2 regions of the Streptomyces sp. SS1-1 genome follow, and region 2 is predicted to be linked to the other one. Evidence: riboswitches for the same ligand, from Rfam matches in the RefSeq annotation. Region 2 holds a riboswitch; the other holds the start of a gene.
What was found. A riboswitch is a leader RNA that binds a small molecule or an ion and turns the genes downstream of it on or off. The one in region 2 is predicted to bind cyclic di-AMP.
Positions count from the first base shown of each region.

Region 1: it holds a riboswitch for cyclic di-AMP, as region 2 does, so the genes downstream of both, F8R89_RS05325 (C40 family peptidase) here and F8R89_RS16900 (M23 family metallopeptidase) in region 2, are expected to answer to the same signal.

Region 1 covers NZ_WBXN01000004.1:935,198-940,169, forward strand. Annotated here, with positions in the region: gene F8R89_RS05315 (TetR/AcrR family transcriptional regulator) at 40-687, opposite strand; gene F8R89_RS05320 (ABC transporter permease) at 798-1,814, shown strand; cyclic di-AMP (ydaO/yuaA leader) riboswitch at 3,348-3,558, shown strand; gene F8R89_RS05325 (C40 family peptidase) at 3,562-4,035, shown strand; gene F8R89_RS05330 (ATP-binding protein) at 4,207-4,665, opposite strand; gene F8R89_RS05335 (helix-turn-helix domain-containing protein) at 4,878-4,972, shown strand, end outside.
Region 2 covers NZ_WBXN01000004.1:3,435,224-3,440,195, reverse strand. Annotated here, with positions in the region: gene F8R89_RS16915 (MarR family winged helix-turn-helix transcriptional regulator) at 1-400, opposite strand, end outside; gene F8R89_RS16910 (dihydrofolate reductase family protein) at 483-1,616, shown strand; tRNA gene F8R89_RS16905 (tRNA-Met) at 1,704-1,777, shown strand; cyclic di-AMP (ydaO/yuaA leader) riboswitch at 2,091-2,248, shown strand; gene F8R89_RS16900 (M23 family metallopeptidase) at 2,260-3,276, shown strand; gene F8R89_RS16895 (aldo/keto reductase) at 3,424-4,368, shown strand; gene F8R89_RS16890 (PrsW family intramembrane metalloprotease) at 4,373-4,972, opposite strand, start outside.

The sequences.
Region 1 (4,972 bases), 2.5 Mb from region 2:
CGTGGGTCGGCAGGCTAGTTGGACCGCGTTTCGGGCGCGTTAACCCCGCGCCGGGCCGGCCGGGGGTTCCTCCTCGGAGCGCATGCTCATGAGGGCGCGCAGGCCCTGCCGCAGGACGTCGACGGGCGCGGGTCCGAACAGGGACTGCTGGGCGATGAAACCGAGCACGGAGGCGATCATCGTGCGGGCGACGTGATCCGGGTCCACGTCCGTCCGCATCATCCCGCTGTCCTGGTAGCTCTCGACGATCCGCGCCCATGCGGCGCGCACCGAACCGTAGCCCTCGCGCAGGACGGCGGCCAGTTCCTCGTTGCGCAGGGTCTCCGTCCACACCTGGACGACGAGCCGGGGGAAGGCGGGCCTGCCGTCGACGACCAGGGACGCGCGCTCGGCGAGGGTGCGGCCCAGGACCTGGGCGACGAGCTCGTCCGGCGGCGGGGGCGGGCTCTGCCGGGCGGCCTCCTCGAACGCCGCGCGGACCGAGCCGAGCACCTCGGCGACGATCGCGCCGATCAGCTCCTCCTTGCCCTTGAAGTAGCGGTACACGGCCCCCGCCGAGAGGTCGACCTCCTTGAGCACGTCCTGCATCGAGGTGGCGTGGAAGCCGTTGCGGGCGAAGCAGAGGGCGGCGCCGTCGAGGATCTGGCGGCGGCGGGCGTCGAGGTGCTCCTGGGATACGCGGGCCATGTCCCCAAAGTAAAACGAACATTCATTCTTGACAAGCACGGGGGGCTGTGAGCACGGTGGACCTATCGAAAAACGAACGATCCTTCTTTTTACGATCAGGGGGAGATCCCATGTCCTCGCCGTCCGCCACACCGCCCAGGAACGCCGTGTCCCGGCGCCTGGTCGCGGTGGTCGTGCTCGTCCCCGTCGTGGCCGCCCTCGCCCTGTGGGCGTTCGCCTGGCCGGCCGCCCGCACCGCGCCGCGCGACCTCCCGCTCGGCGTGGCGGGCCCGGCGTCGGCCGTGACACAGGTGGAGCGGCAGCTGTCCGCACACGAGGGCGCGTTCGAGGTGCACCGCTACGCCGACGAGCCGGCCGCCCGCGACGCCATCGAGGACCGGGACGTGTACGGCGCGGTCGTCGTGACGCCCCAGGGCCCCCGGCTGCTGACCGCGTCCGCCGCGAGCCCGGCCGTGGCCCAGCTGCTCCAGCAGGCGGTGGCCGGGCAGGCGGCCGCCGAGGGGACGCGGGTGGAGACGGTCGACGTGGTACCGGCGCCCGCGAAGGACCCGCGCGGGGCGGCCCTGACCTCCAGCGTGCTGCCGCTCGCCCTCGCGGGCATGGCGGCGGGCGCCGCGGTCACACTGCTGGGGCTGCGCGGCCCGGGCGCCGCGAGCGCCCTCGTGGGCACGGCGGCCCTGACCGGCCTGATCGCCGCCGCGCTGGCGCACAGCTGGCTGGGTGTCATCACCGGCGACTGGTGGGCGGAGGCCGGGGTGTTCGCGCTGATGAGCCTGGCGGTGAGCGCCGCCGTCGCCGGGCTGGCCGCCCTGATCGGACCGGCCGGCGTCGGGCTCATGGCCGCGACCGTCATGCTGATCGGCAACCCGTTCTCGGGGGCGGCGTCGGCCCCGCGGATGCTGCCGGAGCCGGTCGGCACGATCGGCCAGTGGCTGCCGCCGGGCGCGGGCACGACCCTGCTGCGCTCGGTGTCCTTCTTCGACGGCGCCGCGGCGGTGGGCCCCGCCCTCACCCTGACCTGGTGGGCCGCCCTGGGCCTCGGCGCGGTCCTCCTGGGCGCCCACCTGAGGACGAACACACCCGCCCCGAAGCCGACGCAGACCCGCCACCCCGCCCCCGTCGGGTAACCCCACCCGACAGCACCACCGAACCGGCCGTGCGTCCCCGCTGTAGCGGACGGGGACGCATGGCCTCGGTGCGTTCGGGCTCCGGGCTCGGTGCGTTCGGGCTCGGTGCGTTCGGGCTCCGGGCTCCGGGCTCCGGGCTCCGGGCTCCGGGCTCCGGGCTCCGGGCTCCGGGCTCCGGGCTCCGGGCTCCGGGCTCCGACTGGGAAGTGCCGCCACCCGAGTTGCCTACACCCCCGACTGACGCGCGTTCGCGCACCCGAAGGCGGCGGCGCCTCGCCGACCCCCCATCGGGTAGCCCCGTCCGACAAGACCACCGAACCGGCCGTACACCCCCGCCGCAGCGGACGGGGACGCACGGCCGCCGCGTCGCCCGGACTCCCGTCGGGAACGCACGGTCCGCCGACCGAGTCGCCCCCTGCTTCCCCCCGCTGACACGTGTTGGCACACCCGAAGGCGCACAGGCCCGCCCGGCCCGCCCCGGTCGGCCGAACCACCTGACCGGCCCTGCACCCCCGCTGTATCGGACGGGGACGCACGGCCTGCCGACCGAGTTGCCTCCCACTCTGCCTGCTGACGCGCGTTCACCCGCCCCATGGCGCACACACCCGACACCGAGACGCCGCCGGCCCTCCGGCCCGCCCCGGCCGGGTAACCCGGTTCGACGGAACCACCGAACAGGCCGTACGTCCCCGCCGCAGCGCGCCCGGACCCCCTTCGGGAACACACGGCCCACCAACCGAGTCGCCCCCTGCTCCCCGGCTGACACTCGTTCGCCCGCCCGAAAGCGGAACAGGCCCGCCCCGGCCGCCCCGGTCGGGACACGGACGGTGTCACCACCCGAGCTGTCCCCCACTCCCCCGCCGACGCGCGCGCTGACCAACCGTTACCTAGGCCGGGCGTCCGTCGGCACGGCGCCCGATCTGCGGGACGTGCCGTCGCTGACGCGCCGTCGGGGCCGGTCGGCGCCGCCCACCCACCTGTGCGTGCGCGGCGAGGGCCTGGCGGCGGGCGCAGCGGTCACCCTGCTGGGGGTGCGCAGCCGGGGCTCCGGTCTGCGGGGCGCTCGCGCCGGCGCTGACGCGTCGTCGGAGCGGGCGGTGCGGCACGCCCGCACGCGCGGTGTGCGCCGCACGTCCCGTACACGGTCGCGCCGCCACGGCTCGCGTCAGGGCGTCGTCGCGCTCCGACAGTTGACGGCGTCCCAGCCGCGTCGCGGGCGCGCGGACCGCCGCCGTGACGTCCGGCGCCGCGCCGAAACGGACCGAATGGCGTACCCCCCATCGGCGTATTCCGCACTCCGTCCACGCGCTCGTACGGCTTGCGTCACGGGCCGGACGCGCGGGCCCGTTCGAGCCTTCCGCCGCTGGTCCGGGGCTCGTCGGGCATCTGGCCACTTCCTCGAACGCAGTAGCGTCCACCCGAACGGGTGAGTGGTGAGTAACACCACAAATCCCCGGTTCCGTTGGGATTTTCGTTCTTCCGTGCGCCAAGATCCCTGACTGACGACAAGACCCCGCCGCAGCGGCGGGGCGATCCGGGCGGACGCCGAGTCCTGCCGCCGCGCGGATGACCGGTCGACAGGAGTGGATCGGCAGGAGTGGAGGACCCGAGCAAGACGGGTCGCCGGTACGGATGTTCGTTCGAACCGAGCAACCCTTGGGGTGAAGCCGCGACACCGCGGCCGGGCAACTTCGCCAGCCCGAATCCGACAGGTCATCCTTCACAGGCGGCTGACGAAGGGTTGCGCATGACTGCGCTCAATCGTGTCCCGTCGCTCATGGCCAGGGCCGGTACGGCCTCGGCCCTCACTCTCGCCGCGGTGGGCGGCTCGATCGTGACGCCCGGTCTCGCCTCGGAGGCGGAGGCCGCCACGCCGGCGACGAAGGCACTTCAGATCGCGGCCTCGAAGAAGGGGTCGCCGTACGCGTGGGGCGCCACCGGCCCGAACCGGTTCGACTGCTCCGGGCTGACGCTGTACTCGTTCAAGAAGGCCGGCAAGAAGCTGCCCCGCACGGCGGCCCAGCAGTACAACAAGACCCGCCACATCTCCGCCTCCAGCCGCAAGGCCGGTGACCTGGTGTTCTTCCACTCGGGGTCGTACGTCTACCACGTGGGCATCTACGCCGGTAAGGGCAGGATCTGGCACTCCCCCAAGAGCGGTGACGTGGTCCGGCTGCAGAAGATCTGGACCAGGAGCGTCTGGTACGGCCGGGTCAAGTGACCCCCCTGGGGGCGCGCAGGGCGCCCCCACCCCCGCCGGCGCCCTCCCGGAGCGCGGAAGGCTCCCGGCACGGGCCGGGCCCTCCGGCGCCTCCGGGGCCTCCCGGGGCCGACGGGGGCGGAGCGCGCCGCGCGGCGCCCGGTGCGGCACCACGCGGCGCTTGTGCGGTTCCTACGGCTCCTGCGGCGTCGCGACCGCGACCGGCGAGGCCGGTACGGTCCACGGCAGCTCGATGGAGACCGTCTTGCCGCCCTCCCGGGTCGGCCACACCCGCAGCCGGCCGCCGCACTCGGCGGTCAGCCAGCGAATGATCACCATGCCCCGGCCGTTGTCCTGCTGGACGGCGGCCGGCAGCCGTTTGGGGAACCGCGGATGACTGTCGGTCACCCCGATGCGCAGGTGTTCGTCCCGGTCGAGTTCGAGGTCCACCGTGAAGGTGGGCGACTGCCCGAGGGTGTGCTGGACGGCGTTCGTGGCGAGTTCGGAGACGATGAGCCGGATGGTGTCCGCCGCGTCCGTGTCCGATGGCAGCCCCCACTCGGCGAGCGTGGTGATGACGTAGGTCCGTGCCGTGGAGACCGAGGCGGGATCGCTCGGCAGAGTGACGGATGCTTCCAGATGGTCTGCCATGGCGACGTCGTCCCTTTCCGACGGGACCGCAGTCCGACACGGAGCGGAAGGTTCGAGTACGGTCCCGGACTGTGCTTCGCCGCCAGACTGCCATCACCGCGACGGTCGCGGGTGGCGATCCACCAAGATATGCATATATCTGTCGCTCGAAGCGGTGAACTCTGCGACGGCAGACCGTATTTGGGCGGCCCGGTCGGAGTAAGGAGGTGCCCATGCAGCACGGCCCGGCGGTCCGCCGCCGGAAACTGGGCGCGGAACTGCGTGCGTTGCGCACCGGGACCGGGCTCACCAGTGGCGAGGCGGCCCG
Region 2 (4,972 bases):
CCTGCTCCGGGGAGAGCCGGTCGAAGATCATCGACCGTACGGTGTCCACATGCCCGGGCGCCGCCTGCTCCAGGAGCCGCATCCCCTCGTCCGTGAGCGCCGCGACGCTGCCCCGCTTGTCCACGGGACAGTCCTCGCGCCGCACGAGCCCGTCCTTCTCCAGCCGCGAGACGCCGTACGTCAGCCGGCTGCGGGTGATCTTCAGCCGCTCGGCGAGATCGGTCATGCGCAGCCGGTGTTCCGGGGCGTCGGACAGGGTGGCGAGAATGGAGTAATACAGATGGGGCATGCCGGCCTCCTGCTGGAGCTGCCGGTCCAGCGCGTCCTCCACGAGCGCGACGGCGGCGATGTAGGCGCGCCAGGCGCGCTGCTCCTCGGGGGTGAGCCAGCGAGTCGTCATGTGCCCAGTGTAGGTTTGTTTCAAACTTGAACCAAGCCCCGTCGAAACCAGCCCCGATCCACCGAGCGGGAGAGCGCTGCCGATGCCGTCGTACCCCTACGTCCTGCTGTCCGCCGCCGTCTCCCTCGACGGCTACCTCGACGACACCGGCCCCGACCGGCTGCTGCTGTCCGGCCCGGCCGACTTCGACCGGGTCGACGAGGTGCGGGCCTCCGTGGACGCCATCCTCGTCGGCGCCGGCACCATCCGGGCGGACAACCCCCGGCTGCTTGTGAACTCGGCCGAGCGCCGGGCCGCCCGCACCGCCCAGGGCAGGCCCGCGTACCCGCTGAAGGTCACCGTCAGCGCGTCCGGCGAGCTGGACCCGGCGGCGAACTTCTGGCACACCGGCGGCGAGAAGGTCGTCTACACGACGGAGAAGGGCGCCCGGCGGCTGCGGGAGGACCCCGTCGCCGCCGACGTCGTCGCCCTCGGCGACGACCTGGACTGGCGGGCCCTGCTGACCCACCTGCGCGAGGCGCGCGGTGTCGAGCGGCTGATGGTCGAGGGCGGCGGCACCGTCCACACGCAGCTGCTGCGCCAGGGGCTCGCCGACGAGCTGCAGCTCGTGCTCGCCCCGCTGTTCGTGGGCGACCCCCGGGCGCCCCGGCTCTTCGGGCCCGGCGGATACCAGGAGGGCCGGCTGCGGCTGGTGGAGACCCGGCGCATCGAGGACGTGGTGCTCATGCGCTACGAGCCGACCGCCCCCGGCACCGGTGTCCTCCCCGCCGCCGCCGACCGGCACTGGCTTGCCCTCGCCTGCGACCTGGCCGCCGAGTGCCCGCCCTCGCCCACCGCGTTCAGCGTCGGCGCGGTCGTGGTCGCCGCGGACGGCACCGAGCTGGCGCGGGGCCACTCCCGGGAGGCCGGCGACCCCGTCGTGCACGCCGAGGAGGCGGCCCTCGCCAAGATCGCGCCCGGCGACCCGAGGCTGGCCGGCGCCACCGTCTACAGCAGCCTGGAGCCCTGCACCCACCGCGCCTCGCGGCCCACGCCCTGCGCCCGGCTGATCCTGGCGGCCGGGGTGCGCCGGGTGGTCACGGCCTGGCGCGAGCCGGACACCTTCGTCACGGACGCCGACGGCAGCGGGATGCTCGCCGCCGCGGGCGTGGACGTCCTGGTGCTGCCCGAGTACGCGGCCCGGGCGGCGGCCCCCAACGCCCACCTGGCGCCCTGACGCCCGCCCGGCGAGGCCCCCGCGGCCGGGGCCTGCGGAAAGGCGTGTGCGGCGGGCCCCCGCGATGGCGTACTATGGACACATCGCCGCGGGGTGGAGCAGCTCGGTAGCTCGCTGGGCTCATAACCCAGAGGTCGCAGGTTCAAATCCTGTCCCCGCTACTGAAGGCTCAGGGCCGGAACTCATCAGTTCCGGCCCTGAGTGTTTTCCGGCCGTCCCCCAGGTTCGCGGGGCGTCTCCGCCGTTCTCACGGAACGTGATCGCGCGAACCCCCTCCGCATAACAACTGACACACCGTCATCAGTCATGGGGGTGTGGCGGGGAAGTCAACTCGCCCGATTTGGACCGCTCATGGCCCGTAAGTCCCGGCGGAATTCGTTAATGATCAAGAGGAACGGCTTGGAATCCGTACCCCGCGTCTATTAACGTTCGATAACGCAGCGCGGTCGTCCCAGCCGTCACAAGAGGCGGCTCCGTGCGCACGCGCCGAATCCTGCGAAGGAACCGGGGAACCACCACCTTGGGGTGAATCGCGCGGATACCACCGTGGCAACACGGCACGTATACGCGCGTAGGAGACCTTCCTGCTCCGAACCCGTCAGCTAACCCGGTAGGCGAGAAGGAAGGAAAGGAGTACGCCCACGTGGCGTCGAACCGTCCTGCCCCGCATGCCTCGTTCGTACCCGGTCAGCGCACCGCCGACACCTTCGGCTACGACCGCACCGACGAGGGCCCCTTCGAGGAGTGGAACCCCACCGCGGACTCCCTCCGTCCCGTCCGCGGCAGGCACCGCGTCTCCAAGCAGCGCGGCGGGGGACTCGCCCGCAGCTCCACGGTTCTCGGCGTCGGCGTCATAGCGGCCGTCGGCGCGGGCGGCATGGCCACCGCGCAGAGCGGCAAGCCGCCGGTCGCCATCACCCTGCCCGACCTGCCCCTGATCTCCGGCGACGACTCCGCCGCGGACGACACCGCCACCGCCCTCAGCACCATGGGCGAGACCGGCCAGGAGACCGCGCAGAGCGGCTCCGACGCCGGTGAGGCACTGCGCAGCCGGATCATCGCCCAGGCCGAGTTCCAGCAGGACCAGGTCGACAGCAAGGCCGCCGCGGCCGCCGTCGCCGCCGCCGAGAAGGAGGTCGCCGAGGCGGCCGCCAAGGCGGAGAAGGAAGCGAAGGAGAAGGCCGCCGAGGCGAAGGCCGCCGCCGAGGAGGAGGCCCGCAAGAAGGCCGAGGCCGAGCGTCTCGCCGAGCTGGCCAAGCAGTACACGCTGCCGACCTCCTCGTACACCCTGACCTCCACCTTCGGTGAGGCCGGCGCCTACTGGTCGTCGGGGCACCACACGGGCCTCGACTTCGCCGCGCCGACCGGCACCCTGATCAAGGCCGTCCACTCCGGCACGATCACCTTCGCCGGCTGGGACGGCTCCTACGGCTACAAGACCGAGCTGACCCTGGACGACGGCACCGAGATCTGGTTCGCCCACCAGTCCTCGATCAGCGTCAGCGTCGGCCAGAAGGTCAACACCGGTGACGTCATCGGCCGCGTCGGCGCCACGGGCAACGTGACCGGCGCCCACCTGCACCTCGAGGTGCACCCCGACGGCAGCGCGAGCGGCATCGACCCGCTGGCCTGGCTGCGCGGCAAGGGCCTCACCCCCTGAGCACGCTCCCCACCTGATCCCCGGCGGTCCTGACGACGACCCCCCGACGTCAGGGCTGCCGGTCTTCGGTGCGCCCGCCCGCCCCTTCACAGGGAATTCATCCCCGGAGCGGAATCGGCGCCACCGCCGGGGTCGTTGATCCCTGGTATGACTGCACTGCGCAAACTCGGCTCCTCCGACCTCGAGGTCTCCCCGCTCTGCCTCGGTGGCAACGTCTTCGGGTGGACCGCCGACGAGGCCCACTCCTTCGCCGTCCTCGACGCCTACACCGAGGCCGGCGGCAACTTCCTCGACACGGCCGACTCCTACTCGGCGTGGGTCGAGGGCAACGTGGGCGGTGAGTCCGAGACCGTCATCGGCAACTGGCTCAAGGCGCGCGGCAACCGGGACGACGTCGTGATCGCCACCAAGGTCAGCCAGCACCCCGACTTCCAGGGCCTGAACGCGGCGACCATCAAGGCCGCCGCCGACGCCTCGCTGCGCCGCCTCGGCACCGACCGCATCGACCTCTACTACACGCACTTCGACAAGCCCGAGGTGCCGGTCGAGGAGATCGTCGGCGCCCTGGACGAACTGGTGAAGGCCGGCAAGGTCCGGCACATCGCCGCGTCCAACATCACCGCCGAGCGGCTGGCGGCCTCCCTCGCCTTCTCCGACCGCGAGGGCCTGGCCCGGTACGTGGCGCTCCAGCCCCACTACAACCTGGTCTCCCGCGACACCTACGAGGGCGCCCTCCAGGACCTCGCCGAGCGGGAGAACCTCGCCGCGGTGCCGTACTACGCGCTCGCGGCCGGGTTCCTCACCGGCAAGTACCGTCCCGGCGCCGCCGTGGACAGCCCGCGTGCGCAGGGCGCCGGACGCCACGCGGAGACCGGGCGGGGGCGGCGGGTGCTGGCCGCGCTGGACGAGGTGGCCGCCGCGCACGGCGTGCCGGTCGCCACGGTGGCCCTGGCCTGGCTGGCCTCCCGGCCCACGGTCGCCGCGCCCATCGCCTCGGCCCGCACCCCGGAACAGCTGCCGGCGCTGCTCGGCGTGGCCGAGCTGACCCTGACCGACGGCGAACTGCGCCGGCTGACGGAGGCGTCCGCCTGAACTGTCAGACCTGGTACGGGTTCCAGGCCGGGGCCGGTGCGCCGGGGCCGTGCCCGTGCGGGGCGTACGGCTGCGGCCACCAGGCGCCCGGCACCTGGGGCGGCGCGTACGCGGGGAGCGGCCGGCTCTTCGCGGCGAGCGCGTGCTCCAGGGCCGGGCGGGCCCACGCGCGGCGGCGCCACAGCTCGTTGAGCAACTCGCCCTCGCGGACCACGTAGTCGGCGCCGGCCCGGCCCCGGCGGCCCCGGCGCCGCAGGAACGCCAGCGAGGTGGCGTACGCCTCGTATTCGGCGACCGCCCGGGCCGCGGGGCGTCCCCCGTGCCGGCGGGCGTACTGCCGGGCCACCCGGCGGTCCCGCATCGAGCCCAGCGCGAACGGCTCGGCGGGGGACAGCCATCCGGCGACGGCGTAGGCGGGCAGCTCCTCGCGCACGGTCCGCAGCTCGCGGTACCGCGTCCACAGCACCAGCCAGACCAGCAGCCCGAACGCGGGCACCATGAAGGCCGCGTACACGGCGAAGAAGCCGAACTCGCCGAACGTCGACGAGCCGTTCCACAGGGCGTGCATGCCCATCGCCAGCAGCAGCCCGGACAGCGGCAGGAG